2 regions of the Paeniglutamicibacter sp. ORCA_105 genome follow, and region 2 is predicted to be linked to the other one. Evidence: predicted binding sites of a transcription regulator. Region 2 holds the regulator's gene; the other holds the start of a gene.

Region 1 (15,107 bases), on a different contig from region 2:
GTGTGCAGATCGTGTCCACAGGCATGCATGGTGTCGCCGGTCTGCGAGGCGAACTCGACGCCCGACTTCTCCCGCAGCGGCAACCCGTCCATGTCCCCGCGCAACAACACCGCTGGGCGCTCGCCGGCAGTTGCATCGACGGCTCCGCCGCGCAACACGGCGGTCACCGAGGTGAGGTCGGTGCCCAGGGAAATCTCGTATCCCAGTGGCTCGAGCCATTGCAGCACGCGCTCCTGGGTGCGTGGCAGCTGCAGGCCGGTTTCGGGCTCGCGGTGCAGCGCGTGGCGCAGGCGGACGATCTCGGGTTCGAGTTCGCGTGCGTCCTGCAGGATTGCGGTGGTGGCGGTGCTCATGCCGTGTGGTCTCTTCCTGGGATTCCGAGCCCACCGAGCCGGTGAGCTACATCACTATCGAGCGTGGGGCATGCCGTGGATAATGGAGAAAGATTCACGGATAATTGCACAAACCGGTCTTGAAACCACGATTTTTTGCGCATGAGGAAAAGGGGATCCTATGGAGTTACCGGCCGAGGACCTGCAGCTCGTGCATGCGCTGCAAATCGCGCCGCGGGCCAATTGGGCCGAACTGGGGTCGATCCTCGGACGGCACCCGGCAACCCTCTCCGCCCGCTGGAATCGGCTGCGCGAGGACCGCATGGCCTGGATCCTGGGACACCTCGGCGGCCACCCCGAGCAGCATTGCACGGCATTCGTCGAGATCGTGGCGGACCCGGCGCTGGTCGATGAGGCGCGCGTGGACCTGTGCGCAATCACGGAGGTGCTGACGGTTGACGACGCCACCAGCAGCGCCGATTTCCGGCTCACCTGCCTGGCCGCCGACTGGTTGACCATGGCCCGCGAAATCCTCCCGCGCATCAAGGCGGCCCGCGGCGTCCAGCGCACCAAGGTCTCACTGTGCACCAAGCTTTACGCCACGGGAAATGTGTGGCGGCTGGATGTGCTCTCCCGCGCCCAACAAGCCCAGCTGCAACGCCTCAACCACCCGCCCCTGGCGCAGCCGACCATCATCCCGGACACGTTGTGGCCCATGCTGCGCGTGTTGATGCACGATGGCCGGGCCACCGCCTCGGAGATCGCGCAGGCCACCGGCCAGCACCCCTCGACCACCGGGAGGGCACTGAAGACCGCACTGGACACCGGCATGGTGACGCTGCGCTGCGAGCTGGCGAGCCACTACACGGGCTACCCGCTGACCGTGCAATGGTTCGCGAAAATTCCCGCCGGCAAGGCCGATGCCGTGGCGGCATTCCTGATGGAGCATCGGACCCTGCGGCTCTGTGCCTCAACGACGGGCGCATCGAACATGACGTTCACGATGCAGCTGCGCACCCCGGCTGACATTGCCGACCTCGAGGCCAGGCTGGCCGACCGGGTCCCCGGAGTGGACATCATCGAGGCATGCGTGGGTGTGCATTCCTTCAAGCGCATGGGCTGGATGCTTGATCCGGAGGGGCGCCCCACCGGGGAGGTCGTGACCTGATCCGTCACGGGAAGGCACGGCTTAAACAACGCTTCCCCCGCCATCCCCCGCAAAAAAGGGGGGAATGACAGGGGAACCGTCCAACGGAAACCCGGTACCCGGGCGCTGGTTCCTAGTGCGCGTGCTGCTCGGCGGCGTCCGTGGCCGGCACCTTGGCCTTCGTCAGGAACAGGGCGATGACCACCATGCCCACGGCGCAGATCGAGGCCACCAGGAAGCCGGCGGAGAAGCCGTTGATCTGGGCCTGGATGGGGTCGGTTCCGGCCGCGGCACCTGCGCCGATCCGCGAGGCCAGGACGCCGACCAGCAATGCGGTTCCGGCAGCGCCGCCCAGCTGCTGCAGGGTGGAGAGCACCGCGGAGCCGTGGGAATGCAGGGAATGCGGCAGCGGGTTCAGTGCCGTGGTGAACGCCGGGGTGAAGATCAGCGCCAGCGCCAGCGACATGGTCAGGTGCAGCGCGATGATCACGCCGAGGGCGGTCTCGGCGCCCAGCAGGCGCGAATAGCCGAAGAGCACCAGCACCAGGATCACGGTTCCCGGGATCATCAGCGGGCGCGGGCCAACCCGGTCGAAGAGCCGACCGACGAACGGGGCCAGCAGACCCATGAGCAGCCCGCCGGGCAACAGCATCAGGCCGGTGGCCAGGGTGTCCAGGCCGCGCACGTTTTGCAGGTACAGCGGCAGCAGGATGATCACGCCGAAGAGCGCCACCATGGCCAGCACCATCAGCGAGAGCGACAGGGTGAAGGGGCGGTAGGTGAAGGTGCGCAGGTCAAGCAGCGCATGGTTCTTCTTCTGCAGGCGCAGCTGCAGCATGGTGAAGGCCACCAGCGAGAGCACTGCAACCACCAAGATGGACAGCGTCTGCCCGTCCAGCCCGTTGGCCGAGAGTCGGCTGAGTCCGAAGACCAGTCCGCCAAAGGCCGGGATGGACAACAACACCGAGGGGATTGACAGCGGCATCGTGGAGGCCTCGGCGACCTTGTTCAGACGCGGTGCACCAATGAACAGTGCCGCCAAGGCGATCGGCGCGACGATCAGGAACATGAAGCGCCACGACAGCGAATGCAGGATGAGACCCGAGATGGTCGGGCCGATGGCCGGGGCCACGGAAATCACGATCGACACGTTGCCCATGATGACCCCGCGCCTGTGGGCGGGCACCAGGTCCAGGATCGTGGTCATCAGCAGCGGCATCATGATCGCCGTGCCGGAAGCCTGGATGACACGGGCAACCAAGAGCAGGCCGAAGCCCGGGGCCGCGGCGGCCAGCAGCGTGCCCAGGGAGAACAATCCCATCGCCAGCATGAACACCCCGCGGGTGCTGAAGCGCTGGAGCAGGAAACCTGTGGCCGGGATGACCACGGCCATGGTGAGCATGAAGATCGTCGCAAGCCACTGGATGGCCTCCTCGCTGACCTTGAACTCGTGCATGAGCACCGGCAGCGCCACGTTCATGATGGTTTCGTTGAGGATCACCACGAACGCGGAAACGATCAGCACCGTGATGGTGGCCAGATCCTTGGGGTTGAGTTTGGTGCCGGTCTCGGTCACGGTCGGTGGCCTCTTCCATGAAAAGTGGGGGGTGGGCTTTTGCGGAACATTTCATTCTAGCGTCGGGGGGCGACGGTTGATTCCCGAAAGTGAAAAACATCCCCGGAATCACACAACACGGTCCGCGACGTGGCCCGCCGACCCCCGGATGGGACAAGATGGAGACATGAACGTTCGCACTCCGGATCCCTATCCCGGCTGGCTGTCCGACGAAGACCTCTACGAGGCCCGCGCCCGGCTGCCCATGCTCTACATCGAAGCCATCCCGGTGCGCCTGGATCCGCTCGGTTATGTCACCGAGATCGGCCTGCTGCTGACGGCCGATCCCGAAGGGCGGATGCTGCGCACCTTCGTTTCGGGCCGTGTGATGTACCGAGAGACCATCCGTGCGGCGCTGACCCGCCACATCGAGAAGGACCTGGGGCCGATGGCCATGCCACAGTTGCCGCCGTCCCCGGCACCCTTCACCGTGGCGGAGTATTTCCCGTCCCCCTCGGAAACCGGGTTGACCGACGAACGGCAGCACGCCGTTGCGCTGGCTTACATCGTGCCGGTGCGCGGCGAATGCTCCCCGCGCCAGGACGCGCTTGAACTAACCTGGCTGACGCCCGAGGAGGCGCTGAGCCCGAGCATCCAGGAGGAGTTCGCCGGCGGCCGGGAGAATTTGGTTCGCCAGGCGCTCGCCCACGTCGGCTACGTCCGCTAACATGCTGAACGGCGCCGCCTGCTAACCGATTTCGGGCAGCAGGCGGCGGCGGAACCAGGCCCCGTAAAGCGATCCGAGCAGCACCACCAGCATGCCCACGAGGGCTCCGATGATGGTTTCGAGCATCCGGTCGTAGAGCAACACGTTGTTCAACCCCGTCCCGAAGGAGACACCCACCAGGGCCAGCGGCGTGACGAAGATCTGGGCCAGAAAATAGTTGCGCGCTATGAACATCTCGGCAGCGAACTGCAGCAGCCCGATCATGGCCAGCAGCACCCAGACGGGCGGCGCGAAGGCGATGATGGCCGCCATCAACACCAACCCGGTGAGCGTGCCAAGGATACGGTGGACGCCGCGACGCACGCGGTGCCTGGTGGTGTGGCCCACCAGCGGCACGACAGCCGCCACCATGGCCCAGTAGCTGTGACCGGTGGACAGCGCCGGGGCCAGCAGGTTGGCGATGGATCCGGCCAGCCCCGCAGCGAGCAGGTACAGCAGCGCCTCGTTCCAGATCGCCAGGCGAACGGGCCGCGACAGCGGGGCCGGGGCGAGGTACGGGCCCCAGGATGTCCCCTTGGCGAAGAGCGACCCGGAGAATCCCAGGACTATCGCGAACAGTACCGCGCCCAGCGCGGCGGCCATTGATTCGGCCAGCGGTGGCTGGTGCGGCATCGAGGCGATGGCAGCGAAGGCAAAGATATGGAAGAGCGACCCGCCGGGGCGCAATTGCAGGAACCCGGTGAGGACCGAGCAAATCCCGGAAACCACTGTCGTAAGCCCGACGATCATCCAGGCACTTGCCGCAGGGTCGTCGTGGTTTACGAGGTAGTGCGAGGCCAGCGCGGCGGCAAGGATCACCGCCAGGAACAGGCCGCCGGCCTTTGACTGGGCCACTAGCCGGTTTGCGTAGCCAGGAACCCGGCCGTAAACACCTGTGAAGGCGCCAAAGATCACGAAGACCATCAGGTCCAGACGGTCGATGGCCAGCAGGGCAAAGAGCGGAACAAAGATCCCCACGGCCGTGCGCAACGCGATCCAGTGGTCGTTGTGTGCCGGCCCCAGGGTCAGCAATCCATCAAAGTTCTTGCCCATGCGTGTGGTTCGTCGCCGTTCTCTCGGTCCTGCATTTCCTTACACCTTCGTCCAACGCTACGCCGCGAATCCCCTCGAAGGCGGCTCTTGTGAGGGAAGGAATAGCGCGGGGTGAGCCACCGCACGCGCCGGTTTTTGCCGCCATGCCGGGGGCATGCGGCACACTAGGTAGGTGCCGAACGATTCTTTTGATGCCACTGCCCCCCATCCGCGCCAGGACGAGTTCTCCTTCGACGTCGGAACCCGGCTGACCCGCACCGACGGTTCGGTGTCCAACGGACGCACGGGCGTGATCACCACCCCGCACGGGCAGATCAAGACACCGGCATTCATTGCCGTTGGTACCAAGGCGACGGTCAAGGCCCTGCTGCCCGAATCCGTGGCCGAACTTGGGGCGCAGGCGGTGCTGGCCAACGCCTACCACCTTTACCTTCAGCCCGGGGCCGACATCCTTGACACCGCCGGCGGGCTGGGAAAGTTCATGAACTGGTCCGGACCCACCTTCACCGATTCGGGCGGATTCCAGGTCATGAGCCTGGGCTCGGGATTCAAGAAGGTGATCGACATGAAATCGGTGGACCAGTCCGGTCCCGACGACGCGGTGGCCCCGGGCAAGGAACGCCTGGCCAACGTGGATGACGACGGCGTCTGGTTCAAGAGCCACATCGACGGCAACAAGCACCGCTTCAGCCCGGAGGTGTCGATGAACGTGCAGCACAAGATCGGCGCCGACATCATGTTCGCCTTCGATGAGCTGACCACGCTGCAGAATTCCCGCGGCTACCAGGTCGAGTCGCTCGAACGCACCCGCCTGTGGGCCGAGCGTTGCGTGGCAGAGCACTTCAACCTCACCGATTCCCGCGTGGGCAAGGACTACCAGGCGCTCTTTGGCGTGATCCAGGGCGCCCAGTACGAAGACCTGCGCCGCCAGGCCTGCCGGGACCTCGGCGCCATGGCTTTTGACGGTTTCGGGATCGGGGGCGCGCTGGAAAAGGAAAACCTGGGCACCATCGTGGGTTGGTGCGCCGAGGAACTTCCGGAGAACAAGCCGCGCCACCTGCTGGGGATCTCCGAGCCCGACGACCTCTTCACGGCCATCGAGAACGGCGCGGACACCTTTGACTGTGTTTCCCCCACCCGGGTGGCCCGCAACTCGGCGTTCTACACTCCCCACGGCCGGTTCAACCTTTCGGGCCAGCGATACAAGACTGACTTCACTCCCCTGTCCGAGGAGTGCGACTGCTACACCTGCCAGCACTACACGCGCGCCTACATCCACCACCTTTTCAAGGCCAAGGAGCTTCTCAGCCACACGCTGATTTCCATCCACAACGAGCGCTTCGTGGTGAAGATGGTCGACGACGCCCGTGCGGCCATCGAGGACGGCACCTTCTACGAGCTTAAGGAACGTGTCCACTCCCGCTACTACGCCGGCGCTCCGGACCCGCAGGGCCTGGAAACCGTCTCCGCCTAAGCCGCCGAAGCGGGCCTAGCCCGCGGGGCTGCCCTTTCTTGGCCGCAGCCTGCGAACGCCAATAAGCAACAGCACGGCCAGCCCCACGGCTACCAGCAGGACCAGCACGGGCAAGGCGATGGCCAGCAGGCTCAGGCCCAGCGATGCCCCGTCCTCGGCGGTGCTCGCCACCGGGGCGGCAACCCCGGCCGTGCCCAGGTTCAACAGCGGTCTCGACCCTGACTTGAGCAGGTGGAACGCCAGTGCGATCGCCGCGCCTATGAGCAGCGGCACCCACTGGGCCGAGCCGAAGGTGTCGCCGGGGTCGGCCACGGCAACGGTCTCGGATCCGACGCCGGAGGCAAAGACGAGTCCGCCGGAGGCCGGGCGCACCACCGTTTGCAGTGCGTCGTTGACCGAGTCAACCACCGGAATCTTATCTGCCACGACCTCGATGACCAGCAGCACCGCCAGTATTCCCAGCGCCCAGCCGTTGGAAAGCCAGCCCCATCCCTCGGGCAGCGCCACCCATGAGGTGAAGCGGTTCAGCAACCCCAGCACGAGCAGGGGAATATACGCGTTCAGTCCCGCGGCCGAGCTCAGCCCGGCGGCCGTGAGTAGTTCCATGTGCCCAGAATAGGCGCAGCCGGGGACGCAATCACCGCAACGTGCCGGTGCCGCCATTGTCCAACGGCCAAACACCCTGATCATCCAATACCGCGCGTGCCATGCCCCGGGAGCATCGAAAAGGCGATGGCTCCTTCGCCAAGTGAAAGCGAAGAGGCCACCGCCTCCGTATTCGTGTTGCGGTTTGCCTACGCGACGCCGTCCGACACGGGGGCATGCAGCTCGTAGCTGGGTTCACGGCGCTTGAACCAGCGGATCACCAGCGTGGTCACCGGGACAAAGAGGAACTCCACAGCAGTCTTGTAGACGAACCCGACCACCACGTAATTGATGAACGTGGGAATGTCGGTGATTCCGATGACGGTGGCGGCAATCGAGCAGAAGATCAGGGTGTCGGCGAATTCGCCCACCCCGGTGGAGCTCATCAGGCGGCCCACCAGCCCGCGTTCGCCGAAGCGTTCCTTCATCTTCACCAGCACCCAGGAGTTCAGGGTCTGCCCGACCAGGAAGCCGAGCAGCGAGGCCAGCACGATGAGCCAGACCGGGCCCAGCGTGCGTTCGAGGGCTTCCTGCCCGTCGTACCATTCGGCCGCGGGCAGCTGGATCATGATCCAGAAGCACAGGGTGGAGAAGGCCGCCAGTGCAAAGGTGGTGATGATGGCGCGGCGGGCGACCTTGAATCCGTAGACCTCGGAAATGACGTCACCGAGGATGTAGGCCAAGGGGAAGAGGAAGAACCCTCCGTCGGTGACGATGGGGCCGAAGGTGACGCCCTTGGCGGCACCGACGTTGGAAAGGATGACCACGACGGCCATCAGTGCAAGCACTGTCGAAAAGTAGGGGCTTCCCGCGGACGCAAAAATGGCACGCGGGGCCTTCGGACGTTGTGTTGTTGAGGCGGTGTTTTCGCCCATGGTGATTCCCAATCGAAGAAGTGGTTCGCCAAGCCGGTCCCGGCGCAACGACTCCCGCCGCGATCGACGCAGCCAAGGAAATCGGGGTCGTGGGGACCACTCGCTGTATTAGCACTTGAGCTTCAAGTATCCCATGCCTTCGCTGCCTCCGATTTGGCGCTTTCGCGATCCCGGGGCCCCATAGAGCCATCGCATTGGGCCTTTCAAGGCCTGCATACCGGAGATCTTGGTTTTGAACGCGTTCAAAACTGGCTATGATTGAGACCAATGCCCAGCGTGGAAAGGAGCTCCGTGGGAAAGCCGACCGCCAAGAGCGCCCATACGCGCCAGCTGCTGCTGGACACGGCCATTGGGCTCTTCGCCGCCAAGGGATTCGCAGGGACCACAATGCGCTCGATTGCCCAGGAATCCGGGCTTTCCCTGGGCAATGCCTACTACTATTTCGATTCCAAGGACGCCATCGTCCATGAGTTGTTCCGCCAGCTAATCGAGGAGCACCGGACGGCTACTTGGCCATTGTTGGTGCCAGGGAACAACCTCGAGACGAACCTGCGCATTGCGTTGGGCAAAGGCCTGGACATCATGACGCCCTTCCGCGAGTTCGGACCCGCGTTTATTCGGACGGCCTTTTCCGGTTCCAACGCAGAGCTCGGCAATGTCCAGCGAGCCATGGAACTCGGATTGTGGCGCCAGGTGGTGACGGCCAGCAGGCCCCTGCCCCCGTTGGCCATTCGAACGGAACTGCCCCAATTGCTGTGGCTGGTTCAACGGGGCATTCTCCTTTTCTGGGCCTACGACTCGTCCCCGGGTGCCGCACGCAGCCTGCGGCTCATCAAGAACGTTGCCCCGGTGGTCGCGCGCTTGGTAGTGCTCTCGCGAATGCCCGTGGTCCGCAGCATCCTCGACGACGTGCTCTCTCTGGTGCGCACCGCAACCTAGGCCTCTCCCTCTTCCAATTCCCTGCCCTGCCGAACGGGCAACCCCGGATTCGGCAGCTTCAGGCGTAGAGTCGGAGGTGAAGCCTCGCACGGGGCGCGAAACGCAACGGTCGCCACAGATCAGCGCTCATTTTGTGTCCCGAGTCGCCATTCCGTTGCCCGTCCATGGAACAGGAGCCGCCAGATGCCATTCGAGTCCTCAAACCTTCCTCCCTGGGTCCATGCTTTTGCCCTGATTCGCGACCGCACGGTGGTCCGCGACGAAGCCGGACGACTGCATAGCATCGCCGAAGACGGAAGCGACTACGAAATCATCAGCACCTGGCCCGTTCCCGAGGAACTGCCCACCCTGCTGGGAGATCCAGGGCTTTCGGGGCATCAGGGACAGACCAGGCTGACGTTCCTGGGTTCCCCGGACGGGGTCGCGAGCCGGGAACTTGCCGCACGGGGCTGGAGCCTGAGCGATCGGCGCGTCCTGCTGGTGGCGCTTGCCAACGACGTGGAGCAGGTGGCTGTGCTGCCGGAAACGGCAAGCCTATTCGAGGCCCCCATGAACGACTACGACGTGGTCGAAATCGCGGATTTCGACGCTCCTGTCGGCCGAGGCCGGATCCGCTTCGCCGAGGGGTTCGCGCTCCTGTGCGACCCAAGCATCACCGCCACTTCCAATGTCGAGCAGTTCCGCGCCGCGATCCTTGCGAACCTTGCCGCCACGGCGGCACGCCAGGGGCTGCCGGTGCTTTTCATGGTCACCGCAGCCGACACCGCCGCCGGCACGCGTTCCGAACGAGGCGCCGGATGGTCAAATGCGACCCAGCTGACCACCTTCACCAGGTCTTAGTTCCCGTTTACTGTGCCCGGCGCGGCACCGGACAACCCCGTGCGTGTGGGCCCCGCGGGAAACCGCCTAAAATGAATGCATGACTTCTGCCTCCACCGGGATCCGTCCCGCCGTTACCCTGACCATCGCCGGCTCCGAAGCAACCGGCGGCGCCGGCGCCCAGGCCGACCTGAAGACGTTCCAGGAATTGGGCACCTACGGGATCGTTGCCCTGACCTGCATTGTGTCCTTCAACCCGAAGGACAACTGGAACCACCGTTTCGTGCCGGTGGAGACGCAGGTGATTGCCGACCAGCTCGAGGCGATCCAGACTTGCTATGCCGGGGACCTGAAGACCGTCAAGCTGGGCATGATGGGTTGCCCTGCCACCATCAACACGGTTGCGGCCGCGCTCAAGGACCAGGCATGGGACAACGTCGTGCTGGATCCGGTGTTGATTTGCAAGGGCCAGGAACCGGGCCACGCCCTGGACACCGACGAAGCGCTCAAGTCGACCCTGCTGCCGCTTGCAACGTTCGTCACGCCGAACCACTTCGAGGCCGAGTCCCTTTCCGGGATGAGCATCAACAACGTCGAGGACCTGACCGAGGCCGCCAAGAAGATCCATGCGCTCTCCGGTGCGGCGGTGCTGGCCAAGGGCGGTGTCCGACTCTCCGGCAGCGATGCCGTGGACGTGTTCTACGACGGCGAGACCCTCGAGGTGTTGTCCGCCCCGAAGGTGGGGGAAGTCGCCGTGTCGGGTGCCGGTTGCTCGCTGGCAGCGGCCATCACCGCCGAGCTGGCCAAGGGCGAGTCGCCATTGCAGGCGGCACGCAACGCCAAGGCCTTTGTCACCGAGGGCATCAAGAACCGCGTTTCCTCCGCAGCCCCCTTCGATGCCTTGTGGCAGGGCGGCTCGCGCTAGGAATTTCACACACCGCAGGTTGGTTGAAGCGCTGGTCCCGTGCATGCACGGGACCAGCGCTTTTGCGTTTCCCCAAAAAACGCCCGCGGAACACCGGCATCCAGCCCGAAAACCGTTTCGACGGCGTCCTTGCCCGATGCCATCTGCACGTTTCCGGACGCAGTGCCGGCGCTCCGGGCGGCCAACCTCCCCAAGAGGTTCGCCGACTGACCACAGGTTATCGATCCCCGCCGACACTTTGCCGGGACACATTCGGGGAAATCTCAAACAACCCCTTGATATGTGCCTCGGCTCACATAAGATATGCGTGGGACGGACACCGATAAGCAGCCATGGGTTTCCTCCCGCGTCACTCCCTTCGGATACAAGGAGAACCATGTCCAACCCGCGTCGTCACAGACTTGCGCGGACGATCCTGGCTTCGGCCTCGGGGCTTGCCCTGGCCGTCACCATGTCCGTCCCTTCCCTTGCGGCACCACCCACGATCGACCCGGCACCAGGGTCGGATTCACCATCCCTGGGGGGACTCGCCCCCAAGGCATTGAAGGACCTGAAGGTCTCCGGCCCCCTGTCCGTGGCCAAGGGAGAAGTCTCTGTCTATGTGCAGTTCGAGGGCGAAGGCGCCTTCGAAGCGACCCAGCCGGAAAGCGCCAAAGCCCCGCGGGGCAAGTCGGTCAAGAACCCCGCCAAGGTCAAGGAAATCCGCGACGGCATCAAGGCCAAGGGCAAGTCTGCGGCCAAGGCCGCCAAGGCCGATGTCATCTACACGACCACCAATTCGCTTCCGGGCGTGGCACTGCGCGGGGACGCCGAGGCATTGCGCGCCCTGGCCGCGCGTCCCGACGTCAAGAAGATCACCGCGATCGTGCCCAAGACGCAGGAGAACAAGAACGCCGACATCGACACCCGCGCCCTCGAGGCGTGGACAGCGCTGAAGGAAACAGGCGAGGGCATCAGGATCGCGGTGCTGGATACCGGCATCGACTACACGCATGCCGGCTTCGGCGGCCCGGGCACACTCCAGGCCTACTCCGAGGCGAAGTCCTCCGATGTCCTGCCGGCCAGGGACTCCGGGCTGTATGACCCGGCCAAGTTCATCGGCGGCTGGGACCTGGTGGGCGATGACTACAACGCCGACCCGAGCGCACCGGACTACCAGCCGGTTCCCCGTCCCGATTCCAACCCGCTGGATTGCGCAGCCTCAGGCCACGGCACCCATGTCGCAGGGTCTGCCGCCGGGAACGGCGTGAATGCCGACGGGAGCACGTTCACCGGGGACTACACCAAGCTCACCGCCGATGAGGTGGCGGGCATGCGCATCGGCCCGGGCAGCGCACCGGAAGCCGCCTTGGTCGGTATCCGCGTCTTTGGCTGCGGCGGCTCCTCCGCCGTGGTCGGCCAGGCCCTTGACTACGTCCTGGATCCCAACAACGACGGCAACTTCGATGACCGCGCCCAGGTCGTAAACATGTCGCTCGGTTCGGACCATGCACCCGCGGACGACCCGGAAAACGACATCGTCAACGCACTGACCGACCTGGGCATCCTCTCGGTCGTGGCCTCCGGAAACGCCGGGGACGTCACCGACGTCGGCGGCTCGCCGGGCAACGCCCGCTCCTCGCTCACCGTCGCCAATTCCGTGGCCTCCAGGGTCACCCTCGATGGCATCACCGTCAATGCCCCTGCCGACGTCGCCGGAACCGCGGCCGGGCAATACTCGGCCAACTTCAACTACACCACCGCCGACCCGGCCACGCTCACCGGCGAGGTCATCATGGCCCCGGCCGCCAACGCCTTCGGCTGCACCGCCTTTGAGCCCGGTTCCCTGACCGGCAAGTGGGTCTGGCTGCAGTGGAGCGAAAACCTCGAGTTCCCCTGTGGCTCGGGTACCCGCTTCAACAACGCCGAGGCCGCTGGTGCCACCGGCGTCATCCTGGACGCCGAGGTCTCGGTCTTCGAGGCAGGCATCGCCGGCAATTCCACGATCCCCGGAGCGCAGTTCACCAAGGCCTACTCCGACCAGCTGCGTCCCGCGGCCCAGGCCGGAACGCTGAACGTCACCCTTGACCCGGCCATGGTCGGAACCGCATCGAGCGAGTCCGGACTCGGGGACACCCTGAACTCGTCCTCCTCACGCGGAGTGCACGGCTCGGAGGGCGTGGTGAAGCCCGACGTCGCGGCCCCCGGCACGCTCATCGGCTCCGTCGGTGTCGGAACCGGCACCGGCCCGGCCGTCAAGTCCGGCACCTCCATGGCGACCCCGCACACCGCGGGCATTGCCGCCCTCGTGGCCGGCAGCGGCGACTACACCGCACTTGAGGTCAAGTCCATCGTGATGAACACCGCGACGGTGGACATCCTCGCCGCCAACGGCCAGGCCTACGGGCCCAACCGCGTGGGCTCCGGCCGCGTCGTGGCGGACGCCGCGATCAGCACCCCGGCCTATGCCTACGCCACTGACGATCCGGACCTGACCACCGTGGTCTTCGGGGTCATCGAGGTGGACAAGAACAAGTACAAAGCCACCAAGTCCATCACCGTGGTCAACAAGTCCGATGAGACCCAGACCTATAACGTGAAGTACGTGCCGGCCACCAAGATCCCCGGCGCAAGCTACAGCCTGGACCGGAACACGGTCACGCTCAAGGCCGGGGCCAGCACCAAGGTCAACGTCACCCTGAACGTCGACGCACGCAAGTACGCCAAGACCATCGATCCGACCATGGACCGGGCCCAGCTTGGCCTGCCGCGGGCCTGGGTCGCCGATGTCTCGGGCCGCGTGGAGCTTTCCAGCTCCACGGCCCCGACGCTGCGCGTCCCGGTGCATGCAGCACCGAAGCTGGTCTCCGACATGGCGGCCAAGAAGGTCAAGTTCGCCAAGGGCGCGACTTCCGGCACCATCGACATGGCCGGCGACGACATCCGCGCAGGTTCCGGAGACACCCAGGTGGTTTCGCTGGTCTCTGCCTTCGAGCACGGCGCCTCCTCGGACCGCCTGCCCGACAGCACCGACGATGTTCCCGGGGCCCGTGAGATGGACCTGCAGCACGTCGGAGCGGCGTCCACCGCCCCCACCACGGGAGCAGCCGACGGCCTGCTGAACTTCGGTGTCAGCACCTGGGGCAACTGGGCCCACCTGGCCGGCGCCACCGAGGTCAACATCGAGATCGACACCAACGGCGACTCGGTGGCCGACTTCGTCACCTTCAACACCTACGCTGACGAACTGGACGCGGACCTGGTGGCCACCTACAGCCTGCAGTCCTTCGAACAGGTGGACCTGCAGCTGCTCAACGGCCTGACCGGTGACGTGGACTCCAACACCTTCGACACCAACGTGGCAGGCTTCCCGGTGTCGCTGGCGGCGCTGGGACTGGACGGATCCAGTGCCCCGATTTCCTACCGCGTGAGCACGTACTCCTTCTACAACTCCGATGAATCCGGTGCCCTGGCCCCGGTGGACGAGACCGATTGGATCGACTTCAATGCGATCGCCCCGGCCTTGTCCTTCGCCGGTGCCGGAACCGTGTTTGCCGACTTGGACAAGAACAAGCTGACCGCCACCGTCGCCCCGGAAGCCACCGATGCCAAGGCCCTGTTCCTGCACCTGCACAACGCCTCTGGCAATCGCGCCCAGCTGGTGGATGTGGAGGTTCGCAAGTAGCACGGACCAACGGTGCCGAATGAACGATCGGCACCCAAGGACGCGGCCCGGGGCCTGGACAGTGGAATTCCATTCGCTGTCCCGGCCCCGGGCCGCGCCTTTTCCGCTATACCGACGGCCTTCGGGACTAGGCTCGGAGCCATGGACGACGCGTTGGCCTTCGAGGTCCTTCTCCGGCAGCTTCCCACCGGTTCGGTGGCGGCCTATCGCGGCCCCCGGGACGGGGCCCGCATACAGGTTTCCGGTCCCGCCGAGCCGTTGCCGGTCTTCAGCGTGACCAAGATGTTCGTTGCCGCCGGCGTCCTGCGTGCCGTCGATGCCGGGCTGCTCACACTCGCCGATCCCCTGGCCTCGCGATTGCCCGGTGCCCCAACGGGCTGCACGATCGCCCAAGTGCTGACGCACACCGCGGGGCTGGGCAACTACACCGCCAACCCGGATTACCAGCGCGCCATCAGCGCGGATCCCGGCGAACCCTGGGAGCTGGAGGAAATTTCCGCAGCCAGCACCCGGGAGACGCCTGGCACATTCTCCTATGGCAACACGGGATACTGGTACCTGGGAGCCATGCTGGAGGGAATCACGGGCATGTCCCTGGGCCAATACCTGCATCGGGAGATCTTCGAGCCCGCGGACATGACCTCGACCCGCTACCCGGAACCCGAAACCCGAAACCTCGCTGACCCCTTCCGGATACTCGACCCTGTGGGCGGGACCAGCCGGCGCGGCCTTCTCCACACCCGCGGATCTACTGGGGTTCGGGGATCTCTTCGCGGAATCCAACCCGCTCTTCCCGTCGGCACTGTCCAACGCCGCGCGCGCGGCGTTCATGGATTCGGTTCCCGTGCAGGCGCCGGCACCCTGGAAAGAACCGCGCTACGGCGCCGGTGTCATGATCGACGCCGGGCTGGGG
Region 2 (15,107 bases):
CATGATCTCAAGCTCCAGGGATGTTCGCAGCGTTCACCAGAAGGTCCACGCTAGGTTCTGCATATCGGACTGCGACCAGACTTTCACCATCAAAGTCCAGGCTAGTCACGGAGGTGAGAGTGCACTCGCGTTTCCGCGGGTCGTGCCACAGGGCTTTGCCCTCGGCGGAGCGGCGTGTCACCCAGATGGGCAGCTGATGGCTGACCAAAATGGCTTCCGCCCCCCGTCCGCCAAGTTCCACCGCGCGATCACGGTGTTCAACAATGGCGGTCATCATTCGTTCCACCTGGTCCCGGTAGGGTTCCCCCCAGGATGGACGAAATGGATTGACGACATAGGACCAATACTTTGGTTCCCTCAGTCGATTCTTGATCTGGGAAAGTCCTTGGAAGCGGTTCTCCGCTTCCATAATGCGATCATCTGTCATGATTTCCAGGCCCAAGGCCTGCGACGTCGGCTTTGCCGTTTCCAGAGCCCGAACGAGCGGAGACGACACCAAGTGGGTGATATTGGCACCCGCGTTCCGTTGCCCCGTGAAGTATTCCGCGGCGCGCTCGGCCATTTGGTTGCCTAGATCGGAAAGGTGAAATTCCGGTAGTCGACCGTAGAGGACCCTGTCCGGGTTATACACTTCGCCGTGACGCAGCAGGTGAACGGTGGCAGTCGACATGTTTTAAGTGTCTCAAAACTTTGTACCGTTACCTAAACCGGACACTTGATTTTGCCCACGCACCAGGCTCATGGCGAGCGCCGAAAGCTCAATTGCTCAACCGGAAACGACATCCCGTCCTCATGGGCGGCAGGCGATTCCTGGCCCGAGGAAGGACTTCGGCGAGTGTCCCGATCCAATCGGAAAACCATCCTTTCGGAGGGGTGAAAAGCAATCTTCAACCGATATCGTGAGGGTAAGCCGTAGTTCGTCAAACCAAAGGAGCAGGCCATGTCCACCCCTGAGAATGATCCCGTGAACCCAGAGAAGCCATCGCAGGAACCAGCACCCCCGCAGTACGGACAGCGTGCACCGCAGGATCCGAATGCCGCCGGACAACCTCCCTACGGCCAACCTCCACAGAACGGGACTCCGCCAACTAATCCGTACGGCCAGAACCCCAACCCGTACGGCCAGCCCGCCCCCGCAAACAACCCATACGGTCAGCAGCCGCCGCAGGCGCCCTACGGCCAGCAGCCATACGGCGGATTCCCTGTTCCGCCGCAAGGCAACTTTGCTCCGCCCCAGATGCCGACCCACCGACCCAAGGAACTGGACACCTCATTCTGGGCAATCATTGCGGCAGGCGTCGCGTTCCTGCTGAGCTCGGTGTTTGGTTTGAGCACCACCGCGATCATGGAGCAGCTTCGGGCAGTCCCCGAATTGGAGGAACAGCTTTCGGCTGCTGGCATGAACGTCGCCGACGCAATTCCCATGATCCAGACCACCGCGATCGTGTTCGCCGTGATCGGCTTGCTGATTTACGTCCTGATCGCGTTCATGATCCGCAAGGGAAGCGGCGTTGCACGCATCTTCGCGACGATTCTGGCTGTCCTGTCGTTGTTCAGCATTGCCGGCGGGGTCCTGACGGCCCTTTCCGTCGTCCTGGGAGTGGTTGGCGTCGTGTTTGCTTGGTTGCGTCCCTCCAGCCAGTACATTGCCGCTCGTCGAGCAGCACGTAAAGCCGGATACCGCTAAGCATCAAAATCTAAGAAGTGGTCCCTGGGATTCAGCCGTTGCCGGTTGAATCCCACGGACCACTTGAGTTTAAGACCGGTTCCCGTGGGCGATTTCTAGGAATCGAGGTTCTGCGCGTGGTAGGCAAGGATTTGCAGTTCGGTGGCCAAATCAACCTTCCGCAGCACGACCCCTGCCGGGACTTGCAACACCACGGGTGCGAAGCTCAATATGCTTCGAACACCACATTGAACCAGCATGTCGCACAAATCTTGCGCCGCTGCCCCCGGCACGGATAGGACGGCAATGTTGGCATTCGTGGCCGCAACGATTTCGTCCAAGTCGGAAATGTCTTGGACCTGCAGGTCCCCCACCGTCGTGCCAACCACATCTGGCGATGAATCCAGTAGCGCGACAACTTCAAATCCCCGGCTTCGGAATCCGCCGTATCCGGAAAGTGCGCGACCCAGGTTACCGGCACCGATGATCGCCACGCGCCATTGCCTCAAAAGCCCCATGGCCTTGGAGATCTGTTCGACCAGGTCGGTCACCGCGTATCCCACCCCACGGGTTCCATAGGACCCAAGCAAGGACAGGTCCTTGCGAAGGATCGCAGGGTTGACCCCTGCCTCGGTGGCCAGCACACCGGACGAAGTTCGCGCTTCACCGCGCGTCTGCATGGCACCGAGCGCACGCAGGTACTGGGTCAATCGCGCCAGGGTCGCTTCAGGGAGAATCCTGCCCAGTGAACCCGTGGGTGTTTGTTCCACCGATGCGCCGGGATCCAGGTCGTGATCAATCGGATTTTCGGCAGCAGGGAGCTTCGCTTCGTTGCTTGCTGGTTGGTGTTCGGTGGGCATTCTGCTCTGACTCGATTCCTTGGATACCTTCATGTCTTTCCAACCAGTTCTGCCCATGCCACCGCACCACCCTTGGTGTCGCGGACAGGCGGCGGCTTCGTTGCCCCTAGCTGCTCAACAATGCTTCAAGGCGCTGGGCATCAATCACCCAAAAATCCCGTACCCGTCCGTCTATCAACAGCACGGGGACTTCTTCCGAATGTCGCGCCAAGAGTTCCGGGTCCTGATCGATGTCAACGCTTTGCCAGGTGTAATTCAACCTGCTGGTGACCTCGTCGAGTGTTTCGGCCGCGGCCTTGCAAAGGTGGCATCCGGAACGAACCAACAAAGTAATTTCCCGCGGGGTCTGCACACTGCTCATGACTCAACGCTACAGCTCCGGCGAAAAAAGACTGCAATAGACTGGATGGATGCCCTCCAACCTTTCCCCCGTGACATTTGCTGGGCTCGAGTCGGCGCCATCGGGCACGTCTGCGGCCTTCTTCGATGTAGACAACACCATGATGCGCGGTGCTTCACTCTTTGCAGTGGCCCGAAAAATGTATCAACGACGGGCATTTACGCTGCGTGAGGTGGCGTGGTTTGCCGTTCGACAGTTGCGGTTCGTCGCCCGGGGAGAGAACCTTGGTGACATCCAGGCCATCCGTGACCGTGCGCTATTGCTGTCCGCAGGCTTCTCCGTGGCCGACATGGTTGCGCTCGGGGATGAAATTTATGACGAATTCATTGAGTCGAAAATCTGGCCAGGAACCCGCGCGATCGCCGAACAGCACCTTCACGCCGGGCGGCGGGTGTGGCTAGTCACCGCCACGCCGCTGGAGGTTGCCGCAGTTATGTCAAGGCGGCTCGGGCTCAGTGGAGCGCTCGGGACGACCGTGGAGCATATCGAAGGCCTCTACACCGGCCAACTTGTCGGCGAAATCCTCCACGGAGCGGCGAAGGCCGGAGCTGTCCGGATCCTGGCCCGGGACCAAGGGCTGGATCTTGCCGAATGCTGGGGATACAGCGATTCCCACAACGACATTCCGATGCTTGAGGCGGTGGGCCATCCCGTGGCGATTAATCCCGACCGCAGACTGCGACGCCACGCCAAGGACCGCAACTGGCCGGTCTACGACTTCCGAACCGGGCGCAGGGCGGCTGCCTTCGGCCTGAAGGCAGCCGGCGTCTCGGGCGTCCTCTGGGGCCTGTGGCGCAGCGTCGATGCATTGCGCCGCCGTCCCTGACTCTGGGCAACGTCCCGTACGCCCGTCGCAACATGCAAAAAGGTGCGTTCCCCTATTACGGGAAACGCACCTTTTTACATACTCAATTCCGGGCAAGCCCGGAACCGGTATTTACTTCTTATTACGACGCTGGTGGCGGGTCTTACGAAGCAATTTACGGTGCTTCTTCTTGGCCATACGCTTGCGGCGCTTCTTAATAACAGAGCCCATAATGGTTCCTCACAAACTGATTCGATTGCCGACTACTATTTCTTCGGCACCAAAGCACCAGAATAGCCAACTGGACGTTAAACGTTCCTTAACAGATTACCTGCTTCTAGAGCAGATTCTGACCACTCGTGAAAATCGGCGGCGTTAGCCGGTGTTGAAGTCGCGCCCGAACCCGGCAGCCCGCAAGTACTCCTGTACGGCGTTTTCGGGTACACGGTAGGAGCGGCCGAACCTCACGGCCGGCAATTCGCCGGAATGGACGAGTCGGTAAACCGTCATCTTTGACACACGCATCACGTCGGCGACCTCGGCGACCGTCATGAAACGCGCGCTGGCAAAGTTTTGCGATTCGACCATTCCCTGTTTCTCCTGACAATTCACATAGCAATCGTGCCGTGGCGCGGACCGAGGAACGTACCCTGTCCGCACCAACACCTCAAGATACCCTATGCCCTTGTGATTCATTTTAGTGGCTCGTGGGGCCAATGTGAACGAAAGTCGGCATCGTGGACTGCCATATCCCGCCGCCGACACACGATTGGGGAGGCTTAGCGCGCGGTCCGTACCGCTTCGGCCAAGGTCGCAAGCATTTCAGCACTTGTGTCCCAGTCCATGCACGCGTCGGTGACGGACTGCCCGTAGGTCAACCCCGCCAGGACGTCGGAGCCTTGCGCGACCGCATCAGGGTCATGTTTCTGCGCACCGGCCACCAAGAAACTTTCAGCCATGATTCCGGCAATCATTTGGTCCCCGTCCGCTATGCGGGCAGCCAGCTCGGCGATGACCTCCCGCTGGCGCACGTGGGACTTGCCCGAGTTCGCATGTGAGGCATCGACGATCACCCGCGGGTTCATGCCGGCGTTGCCCATGGCTGCCGATGCTGCACCAACAGGCGCGGCGGCGAAGTTCGGTCCGTCGGCGCCGCCACGCAGGATCAAGTGGGCGTCGTCGTTTCCTGCGGTCTTGACCACTGCCGTACGACCATCCTCGCTAATGCCCAGGAAGGACTGTGGTGCGGAAGCCGCCTGGCAGGCATCGATCGCGACCTGCACCGAGCCGTCGGTCCCGTTTTTGAATCCAACGGGCATGGACAGCCCGGATACCAACTGCCGGTGCGTCTGGCTTTCGGTGGTGCGCGCCCCGATGGCGCCCCAGCTGACCACGTCCGAAAGGTACTGGGCACTGAGCGGCTCGAGGAATTCGGTGGCCAGCGGCAGGCCCATGTTGCTGGCCGCCAACATGAATTCGCGTGCGGCTCGCAGCCCGGCGGCCATGTCATGGCTGCCGTCCAGGTGCGGGTCGTTGACCAGGCCCTTCCAGCCCACGGTGGTGCGTGGCTTCTCGAAGTAGCTGCGCATGACCACGAGCAGTTCGCCCTCGTGCTGCTTCGCGGCCGCGGCGAGCCTGGTGGCGTATTCCAGCCCGGCCGCAGGGTCGTGGATAGAGCAAGGGCCGACGATGACCAACAGACGCCCGTCAAGCCCGGAGAGCACGGCACGGACTTCCTGGCGGGCCCGCATGATCCGGTAACCCTGGGCATCGCCCACTGGCAATTCGGCAATCAGTTCCGCGGGGGTGGGCAGCTCGGTGATTGCCAGCACCCGTTCATTGGTGTTGACGCGGGCCTGTGTCTCGGCGGCGATGGCGGTGCTCATGGTTTGGGGCCTTTCGGTTTCGGCCCCGCGCCGTGCAGTGGGGGCCTCATGGTTTCAATGCGGCCCCGGCGATCACGCTGCGTATTCCTCCAGGGCCGCTATCTTGGAAATAGCGAAGGGCCGGCAAGCATAGCTTGCGGCCCTTGTCGGCTCTGAAGGTGGGTATGCGAAATTATCGCGTCTTAGGCCCCTCCAGAGCCGACACAAAATACGCATACCAACGATTAGTCATGGTTGAGAATCTACAGCCGCGCCACGCGAATCACAAATGGGTTTCCATTCCCGGGCGACACAGTACGTCATGAAGCACGGCAAAGGGCGGGCCGGGCCAGGCGGGTCCATTGCTGTTCCCGTCTGTCCCTGCCCGCCCTCCTGAGGCGGAATTCGGCTGGAGGCCTGTCTGCCTAGATGAGGCCCTGGGCCAGCATGGCGTCGGCAACCTTCACGAAGCCGGCGATGTTGGCACCGGCCACGTAGTTGCCCGGCACACCGTATTCGTCGGCGGTGGAAGCGCAACGGTCGTGGATGCCGACCATGATCTCGGTCAGGCGCTCCTCGGTGTGGGCGAAGGTCCACGAGTCACGGCTGGCGTTCTGCTGCATTTCCAGCGCCGAGGTGGCAACGCCACCGGCGTTCGCGGCCTTGCCCGGGGCAAAGAGCACCCCTGCATCCTGGAACAGCGAGGTCGCTGCGGCGGTGCACGGCATGTTGGCGCCTTCGGCCACTGCGACGACACCGGAGGAAATCAGCTTCTTTGCGTCCTTGGCATCCAGCTCGTTCTGCGTTGCGCATGGCAGCGCCACGGTGGCGTCCACGTCCCAGACGTTGCCGCCTTCGACGAAGTGCACCTTCTTGGAATTGGCACGCTCGGCGTACTCGTTGATGCGTCCGCGCTCGACTTCCTTGATCTGGCGCAGCAGTTCAACGTCGATGCCGCGCTCGTCAACGATGTAGCCGGAGGAATCCGAGGCAGTCACCACGCGGGCACCGAGGGCTTGGGCCTTCTCGATGGCGTTGATGGCCACGTTGCCCGAGCCGGAGACCGAGACGCGCTGGCCGTCGAAGCTGGCGCCACGGGTCTTGAGCATTTCATCGGTGAAAATCACTGCGCCGTAGCCGGTGGCCTCGGGGCGCACCAGGGATCCGCCCCAGCTGATGCCCTTGCCGGTGAGCACACCGGACTCGTAGCGGTTGGTGATGCGCTTGTACTGGCCAAAGAGGTAGCCGATTTCACGGCCGCCCACGCCGATATCGCCGGCCGGCACATCGGTGTATTCGCCGATGTGGCGGTAGAGCTCCGTCATGAACGACTGGCAGAAGCGCATGACCTCGGCATCGGACTTGCCGCGCGGATCGAAGTCCGAGCCGCCCTTGCCGCCACCGATGGGCATGCCGGTGAGCGAGTTCTTGAAGATCTGCTCGAAGCCCAGGAACTTGACGATGCCAAGGTACACCGAGGGGTGGAAGCGCAGCCCGCCCTTGAACGGGCCCAGGGCGGAGTTGAATTCAACGCGGAAACCGCGGTTGATCTGTACCCGGCCTTCGTCATCCATCCACGGGACGCGGAAGATGATTTGGCGTTCGGGCTCACACATACGCTGCAGGATCGCAGCTTCGGCATATTCAGGATGCTTGCGCGAGACCGCTTCGAGGCTTTCGAAAACCTCGGTCACCGCCTGGTGGAATTCTGCTTCACCGGGGTTGCGACGGAACACTTCGTCGCGAATGGTCGCTAGATGCTGGTCCAAGTCTTATCTCCTCATCACTTGGGGCAGGCACGAGGGCACGCTGCCGCCATGTCTGGCGGCACTGCCCCAGACGTCGAGAATGTCACGGCCGGGCACCGCCGACCCAACCGGGCGTCATCAATCGGGCACGGACGCGTAATCTTTTTGTGCTGCCCTGTATGCTTTTGCGCCGCACTTTCTGCGGGTGGAACGGCTGGGTACGGCTACCGTTTCCTGCCGAATTTCGGCTTGGGCAGGCGATCCAGGAAGTCATGGGCGCGGCCGGTCACCTGTTCCAGTCCGCGACCCACGGTGCGGCCCAGTTGCGCGGCGGCCACCGTGGCCTGGCTGGTCCCCTCATGCGATGCCAAATGCGGATCGGCGTACGGTTCCGCGACCAGGTCGGATGCCGGAGCCGGGGGAACGAAGCCGTGCACCCAGTTCTGCAGGTTCAGGAACGTTGCGGATTCCAGGGCATAGTAACGGCGCTGTCCGTCGGCGCGCATGGAGACCATGCCGGCCTCGCGCAGGACCTTCAGGTGCTTGGAAACGGTCGGCTGGGAAACGCCCAGTGCCTCGACCAGGGAACCGACCGAACACGGCTCCCCACGCAGGGAGTCGAGCAACCTGCGTCGGGTGGGGTCGGCCAGGGCGGAAAAGATATCATCATGAGCCACCGCATAACCCTATCCGCATATACGCGCATTGGCATCTTTGTCCGGCTAATCGAACCAGGGGTCGAGTCCGAATAGCGGGAATATCTCCTTGCGGGTGGCCATGACCGTGCGGTCCACCGGGTCCGCCGGGTCGTAGCCGACCTCCCAGCTGCGCCACCACAATTCTGCGTTGTCGCCCATGGACTCGGGGGTGCGGATGCCGTAGCGCTCGAGCACGTAGTCGCGCCAGCTGCGGGGAACGGGAGTCGCCAGCGGGACCGGCTTGCCCGAGGCCACTGCCACCAGATGGCTCCACGCGCGCGGCACCACCGAGGCGGTGTTGTAGCCACCCCCGCCGGTGGCGATCCACCGGCCGCCGCAGAGCCTGCGTGCCAGCTCGGCGATGTCCAGCGCGTTCTGGCGCTGTGCATCAACGGTCAGCCGCAGGTTGGACAGGTCATCGTCCCTGTGCCCATCGCAACCGTGCTGGGAGACGATCACCTCCGGCTCGAAGGCCTCCGCCAGCTGCGGGACCACAGCGTGGAAGGCACGCAGCCAGGCAGCGTCCCCGGTGCGCGGGGGAACCGCGATGTTCACCGCGGTGCCCAGCGCGTTGGGCCCGCCGATCTCGTTGGCGAAACCGGTGCCGGGGAACAGCGACATGCCCGTTTCGTGGATGGAGATGGTCATCACCCGCGGGTCGTCCCAGAAGATCGACTCGGTCCCGTCGCCGTGGTGCGCGTCAACATCGATGTACAGGACCTTCTTCACTCCCCCGTCCAGCAATCGCCGGATCGCCAGGGCCACGTCGTTGTAGATGCAGAAGCCGCTGGCCTTGGATGCGGAGGCATGGTGCATGCCCCCGCCGAAGTTGACCACGTGCAGGGCGCGCTCACCCAGGATGGCATCGGCGGCCAGCAGCGATCCTCCGGCCAACCGTGCGCTGGCCTCGTGCATCCCTTCATAAGCGGGGTTGTCCTCGGTGCCCAGGCCGCGCGCCTCATTGGGGACATCGGGATTGGCGCTGACTTCCCGGACGGCGGCGATGTACTGAGGCTCATGGACTGCGGCCAGCTCCGCGTCGGTGGCCACCGGAGGGGCTGCCAGGGTGAGATTGGCACGGTCAAAAAGGGCCAGGTCCTTGCAGAGGCGGGCGGTAAGCTCCAGCCGGATCGGATGCATCGGATGGGTCTCGCTGAAGCGGTACTCCATCATCTGCTCGCTCCAGATCACCTGGGTCGTGGGCAGGGGCTCATTTACGGCAAACACCCCTTCAGGTTACGCGATCGGCACCTGCAGTGTGTGCCAAGACACCACCGGCTACCCCGGGCCAAGGCCCGGGAAACCGGCCACGCATGTCCGCGCGGTCGCGCATCGGCGGGCCACCGGCGAATCCCGAGGTGGCATGGTTTATTGTGGGAGCTTGCGGGGCAGGGCTTCCGCACCGAACTTTTCCACGTCTTGGAGCCGAGCAAAACACATGGGATCGTCCCCCTCTGCAGAGTCTGTGCGACGGCCGGGCACCGATAGCGGCGCCCCGGCCCGATGGCGCACACGCCTGGGACTGTGGCGCCGGATCGTCTCCGACTTCACCGTCCGCTCCCCCGCGCGCCTGGCGCTGGTCACCTTCGCCCTGGTGATCTCCCTGTTCACCTCCGTGCTGGCGCTTCCGGTGTCATCGGCCAGCGGCGAACCCACGGCCTTTTACGACGCGCTGTTCACCGCCGTATCCGCGGTGTGCGTCACGGGCCTGACGGTTGTCTCCACCGCCACCCATTGGTCTTTCTTCGGGCAACTGGTGATGATCATCGCGGTGTTCGTCGGCGGCCTGGGCATCCTCACGCTGGCATCGCTGCTCTCGCTGGCGGTGTCCAAGCGCCTGGGCGTGCGCGGCAAGCTCCTGGCGCAAAGCTCCATGAACACCTCGGCGGCCTCCACCCTGGGCGAGGTGGGTTCGCTGCTGCGCATCGTGATCACCACCTCGGTGGCGATCGAGGTGGCCCTGGCGCTGATGCTCATCCCGCGCTTCCTGATCCTGGGCGAACCGGTCAACGAGGCCATCTGGCACGGCATCTTCTACTCGATCTCCTCCTTCAACAACGCCGGGTTCACCCCGCACTCCGACGGGCTGGTCCCCTACGAGACCGACCTGTGGATCCTGGTGCCGCTGATGCTCGGGGTGTTCCTGGGCTCGCTGGGATTCCCGGTGCTGATGGTGCTGCTGGCGCACCGCTTCAACACCAAGAAGTGGACGCTGCACGCCAAGCTCACGTTGCTGGTCACCACCATCCTGCTGGTGGCAGGCGCGCTGCTGTGGGCATTGGCGGAGTGGTCCAACCCCGAAACCATCGGCAACATGAACGACTCAGACAAGGTTATCCACTCGGTCTTCGCCTCGGTGATGACCCGCTCGGGCGGCTTCAACCTGGTGGAGCAGGGCGAGATGAACCAGGTGACGATGCTGCTCTCCAACGCGCTGATGTTCGCCGGCGGCGGCTCGGCCTCCACGGCCGGCGGCATCAAGGTCACCACCATCGCGGTGATGTTCCTGGCGATCTTCGCCGAGGCCCGCGGCGACACCGATGTGCGCGCCTTCGGCCGCCGCATCCCCGAGGGCACCATGCGGGTGGCCATCTCGGTCATCGTCCTGGGAGCCACCCTGGTGATGCTGGCCACGGCCGCGCTGCTGGTGATCAGCGGCACCTCGCTCTCCCGGGCGCTGTTCGAGTCGATCTCCGCCTTCGCCACCGTGGGGTTGAGCACCAACCTGTCGGGCGAATTGCCGCCGGCGGGCAAGTACGTGCTCTCCGCACTGATGTTTGCCGGCCGAATCGGTACGATTACCCTTGCCGCGGCATTGACCTTGCGCCAACGCAACCAGCTCTACCACTTCCCCGAAGAGAGGCCGATCATTGGCTGACAAGAACACTGACCACAACGCCGCGGTGCTGGTCATCGGCCTGGGCCGCTTCGGCGCCTCCGTGGCCGAGCAACTGGTGAAGCAGGGCCGCGAAGTGCTGGCCATCGAGCGCAACCAGGAACTGGTCCAGAAATGGGCATCGGTGCTCACCCACGTGGTGGAGGCCGACGCCACCAACATCGATGCGCTGCGCCAGCTCGGCGCCCAGGACTTCACCTCGGCGGTGGTCGGGGTCGGCACCTCCATCGAATCCTCGGTGCTGATCACCGTGAACCTCGTGGACCTGGGCATCGAGCACCTGTGGGTCAAGGCGATCACGCCCTCGCACGGCAAGATCCTCACGCGCATCGGCGCCAACCACGTGATCTACCCGGAGGCCGACGCCGGGGTCCGGGCCGCGCACCTTGTCGGCGGGCGCATGCTTGACTTCATCGAATTCGACGACGGGTTCGCCATCGTGAAGATGTACCCGCCCAAGGAGACCCAGGGCTTCACCCTGGCCGAGTCCCAGGTCCGTTCCAAGTACGGGATCACCGTGGTGGGCGTGAAGTCCCCCGGCGAGGACTTTACCTATGCCCAGCCCGACACCAAGGTCACCCGGCGCGACGTACTGATCGTCTCCGGGCATGTGGATCTGCTCGAACGCTTCGCCGCCAGGCCCTAGGGCCCGCCCGGGTACGCACGCAAGGGGGGGTCCCGCACCCGCAGCTTGACGCCGCGGCCCGAGGGACCCCGCCCCTTGCGTTTGCTAGGCCAGTTCCCGGGTGATCTGCGCGGCACGGGCCGCTGCGGCCGCGGCCCCGCGGACGATGATGCCCGGCAGGCCCTCGGCGTCGAAGGTGGCAATGGCCTGTTCGGTGGTGCCGTTGGGGCTGGTCACGCCCTGGCGCAGCGCCGAGGGATCAACCTGCGGGTCGGCAAGCATCTTGCCCGCCCCGGCGACGGTGGCACGGGCCAGGTCGGTGGCCAGCGCCGGATCCAGGCCCAGCTCAACCCCGGCAGCGGCCATGGCCTCGACCAGGTAGAACACGTAGGCGGGTCCGGAGCCGCTGACCGCCGAGACGGCATCCTGTTGGGATTCGGGGACCACGTGCACCACGCCGGAACCGGCGAACAGGTCCACGACGGCTGCCAGCGCCGCCGCGGAGACCGATTCACCGGCACTGAGACCCACCGCGCCGGCGCCTACCTTCAGCGGGGTGTTGGGCATGGAGCGCACCACCGGCTGGCCCGGGTTCAGGTGCGCCGCGATCATGTCGATGGTGATGGCCGCCGCCACGGAGACCACCACGGCGGAGGGCTTGAGCACGTCCTTGATCTCGTCGCACAGGGCCGTGATGCCCACGGGCTTGACGCCCAGGAAGACGATGTCCGCGTCCTTGGCCGCCTTGATGTTGGATGCAGGGTCGTGCTCGCCGATGAGCACCGTGACACCGGTCTCGGCGCGCAGGTCGTGCGCCTTCGCGTCGCTGCGCAGGGTCGCGACGATCGCCTGGGGGTCGTAGCCGGCGGCGATGATGCCGCGCAGCACCGCCCCGTTCATGGAACCGGTGCCCAGGAAGGCAAGTCTGTTCTCGGCAAGGGACGAAGTCGAAAGCACTGAAGTCATGTGCCCCATTCTTCCACGCCGGTCCCTTCGCGGGCCGGGATGCGCGCGGGTGCGGCTAGATCGAGTGGCTTCCGGCTTCCGCGTCCTCGTTCACCGGGGCCAGGTACCGCCGGGCGAACTCAAGGGTCTCGCCCAGCCAGGCCTCGCGCTCCCCCGCGCCGCGCGCCTTGCGCGTGGAGACCTCCACCGCCACCACGCCGTCCCAGGCCGAGTCCCGCAGGTACTCGATGGCCTCGATCACCGGCTGGGTGCCGCGGCCCGGCACCAGGTGCTCGTCCTTGCCGTTGTTCATCCCGTCGCACAGGTGCACATGGCTCAGCCGCGTCCCCAGGTCGCGGAAGGCCACCGCCGAGTCCATGTCGGCGATCGCCGAATGCGAGAAGTCCCAGGTGACGAACTCGTAGGGTTCGGGGACGGGGTTCCAGTGCGGCAGGTACATCTTCGCCTCGCGGCCCCGGGCACGCCACGGGTACATGTTCTCCACCGCGATCTTCACCCCGTATTCCTCCATGATTCGGCGGATGCCGGTGGCGAACTCGGTGGCATAGGTGCCCTGCCAGCGGAACGGCGGGTGTGCAACCACCACGTCGCACCCCACGTCCACTGCCATCGCGGCGGCGGATTCGATCTTGTTCCAGGCGGTTCCCCAGACCTGCTGGGTCAGCAGCAGCGTGGGCGCGTGAATGGCCATGATGGGCTGTTCGTAGCGTTCGGCCAGCCGGTTCAGCTGCCGCGCATCCTGGGAGATCTGGTTGCCGGTGACCAGCACCTCCAGCCCGTCGTAGCCCAGGTCGTGGGACACCGCAAAGGCGTCGTGGACGTTCAGCGGGTAGACCGAGGCGCTGGACAGCGCGACGGGGATCGGGGCGTTGCCGCCCGGTGAAGACTCGACCATGGAACGTGCCCCTTGTCTTTATCGCTACAGAACGTTGCTGCCCTGGGACATCGACATTACCGAGGAACGGCCCAGGGCTACCTCTCCGACACCCACGCTACTACTGAGCGGGGCGGTCGAGTCAAAAAGTACGTGGTCAAAGCGGCGCAGCATCAAACCCTCGCGCAGCGCCCACGGGCAGATGCGCAGGGACTTGACCTTCAGCGCGCTCATGGCCTCCAGTGCCACGATGGCGCCGGCCAGCAGCTGCGGGGCGCGGATCGCCGAAACCCCCGGCAGCTCGGCACGCTCCTCCCAGTTCATCGCGGTGAGCCGGTTGGTCCAGAGCTTGAGCGACTCGGCACGCAGCACCCGCTTGACGTAGGGACCCTCGGCGCTGGGTGCGGCGCCGGTGATCCTTGCCAGCGAGCGGAACGTCTTGGAGGTGCCGGTGACCACGGTGGGCCGCCCGAACTCGGCCAGCTCGGCCACCGGTTCGGCGAGCACCTCGCGCACGTGATGGCGCAGCGCCTTGACCTGCTTGATCGAGGGCGGGTCCTCCGGCAGCCATTCGCGCGTCAGCCGCCCGGCGCCCAGCGGCACCGAGTGCGCGGTGGTGGGGAACTCGTCCACGCCCAGGGCGAGCTCGAAGGAGCCGCCGCCCATGTCCAGGTTCAGGATCCTATCCGAGCTCCAGCCGAACCAGCGGCGCACCGCGTAGTAGGTCATCCCGGCTTCCTGCTCGCCGGTCAGCTCCGTGAGGTGGACTCCGGTCTCGGCCACGACCCTGGCCAGGACCTCGGCGCCGTTGGCCGATTCGCGGATTGCCGAGGTGCAGAAGGCCAAAAGGTCCTCGGCATGGTGGTTGATGGCGAATTGCGCGGCCTCGTGCACGAAGTCCAGCAACTCGGCCTGCCCGGCCTCGTTGATCGCCCCGTGCTCGTCCAGGTATGCGACGAGCGAGAGCGCCCGCTTGTGCGATGCAAAGGGCACCGGGCGGGCGCCCGGGTACGCGTCGACCAGCAACAGGTGAACAGTGTTCGACCCGATATCCAGTACGCCCAGCCTCATGGTGTCATCCTCATGTGTGTGGCCCTCTTGCCGCGTGCGGCTAGTTGCCGGTCTTCTTGGCTGCAGGCTTCTTGGCAGGTGCCTTTTTCGCGGGTGCCTTCTTGGCAGGGGCCTTGGCAGCGGTCTTGCGCTTGACCGGGCCGCGGGCCCGCTTGTCGGCCAGCAACTCGATGGCCTTCTCGCGGGTCAGCTCCTCCAGCGTGGTGTCGCGCGGGATCGTGATGTTGGTGACCCCGTCGGTGATGTAGGCACCAAAGCGTCCCTCCTTGACCACGATGTTCTTCTCCGAGACCGGGTCCGGGCCGAATTCGGCCAGCGGCGGCACCGCGGCGCGGGCGCCGCGCTGCTTGGGCTGCGAGTAGATCTCCAGCGCCTGCTCGAGGGTGATCGTGAAGATCTCCTCCTCGGAGCCGATGGAGCGCGAGTCGGTGCCCTTCTTCAGGTAGGGCCCGAAGCGGCCGTTCTGCACGGTGATCTCCACCCCCTCGGCGTCAACGCCGAGCACGCGCGGCAGCGAAATCAGCCGCAGGGCCTCCTCGAGCGTGACGGACTCCACCGTCATCGACTTGAACAGCGAACCGGTGCGAGGCTTGGCCTTGACCGGCTTCTTCGGCGGCTTGGGCTTGCCGTTCT

What was found. The regulator Rex, encoded in region 2, represses fermentation and respiration genes when NADH is low (regulators of the CRP and FNR family bind a similar motif). The targets are predictions, from matches to a motif close to CTTGTGAANNNNTTCACAAG.
Region 1: a site for Rex is predicted at 8,077-8,096, ahead of ACIPUB_RS07280 (queuosine precursor transporter). Genes of this name have one in related genera too.

Annotation. Positions count from the first base shown of each region.
Region 1 covers NZ_JBIXLM010000010.1:91,774-106,880, forward strand. The annotation lists gene ACIPUB_RS07245 (M20 family metallopeptidase) at 1-353, opposite strand, end outside; gene ACIPUB_RS07250 (Lrp/AsnC family transcriptional regulator) at 514-1,500, shown strand; gene ACIPUB_RS07255 (DHA2 family efflux MFS transporter permease subunit) at 1,613-3,055, opposite strand; gene ACIPUB_RS07260 (NUDIX hydrolase family protein) at 3,222-3,761, shown strand; gene ACIPUB_RS07265 (FUSC family protein) at 3,783-4,853, opposite strand; gene tgt (tRNA guanosine(34) transglycosylase Tgt) at 5,026-6,327, shown strand; gene ACIPUB_RS07275 (DUF4126 domain-containing protein) at 6,343-6,933, opposite strand; gene ACIPUB_RS07280 (queuosine precursor transporter) at 7,122-7,847, opposite strand; gene ACIPUB_RS07285 (TetR/AcrR family transcriptional regulator) at 8,139-8,786, shown strand; gene ACIPUB_RS07290 (hypothetical protein) at 8,970-9,626, shown strand; gene thiD (bifunctional hydroxymethylpyrimidine kinase/phosphomethylpyrimidine kinase) at 9,706-10,530, shown strand; gene ACIPUB_RS07300 (S8 family serine peptidase) at 10,907-14,194, shown strand; partial or broken gene ACIPUB_RS07305 (serine hydrolase domain-containing protein) at 14,336-15,107, shown strand, end outside.
Region 2 covers NZ_JBIXLM010000033.1:4,901-20,007, forward strand. The annotation lists gene ACIPUB_RS15060 (TlpA family protein disulfide reductase) at 1-3, opposite strand, end outside; gene ACIPUB_RS15065 (histidine phosphatase family protein) at 8-670, opposite strand; gene ACIPUB_RS15070 (hypothetical protein) at 941-1,687, shown strand; gene ACIPUB_RS15075 (redox-sensing transcriptional repressor Rex) at 1,783-2,526, opposite strand; gene ACIPUB_RS15080 (glutaredoxin family protein) at 2,633-2,887, opposite strand; gene ACIPUB_RS15085 (HAD family hydrolase) at 2,937-3,752, shown strand; gene ACIPUB_RS15090 (30S ribosomal protein bS22) at 3,864-3,962, opposite strand; gene ACIPUB_RS15095 (helix-turn-helix domain-containing protein) at 4,107-4,319, opposite strand; gene ACIPUB_RS15100 (3-deoxy-7-phosphoheptulonate synthase) at 4,511-5,617, opposite strand; gene gdhA (NADP-specific glutamate dehydrogenase) at 6,022-7,365, opposite strand; gene ACIPUB_RS15110 (ArsR/SmtB family transcription factor) at 7,569-8,021, opposite strand; gene ACIPUB_RS15115 (acetoin utilization protein AcuC) at 8,067-9,215, opposite strand; gene ACIPUB_RS15120 (TrkH family potassium uptake protein) at 9,481-10,920, shown strand; gene ACIPUB_RS15125 (TrkA family potassium uptake protein) at 10,946-11,584, shown strand; gene proC (pyrroline-5-carboxylate reductase) at 11,669-12,538, opposite strand; gene ACIPUB_RS15135 (sugar phosphate isomerase/epimerase family protein) at 12,585-13,424, opposite strand; gene ACIPUB_RS15140 (Ppx/GppA family phosphatase) at 13,449-14,474, opposite strand; gene topA (type I DNA topoisomerase) at 14,515-15,107, opposite strand, start outside.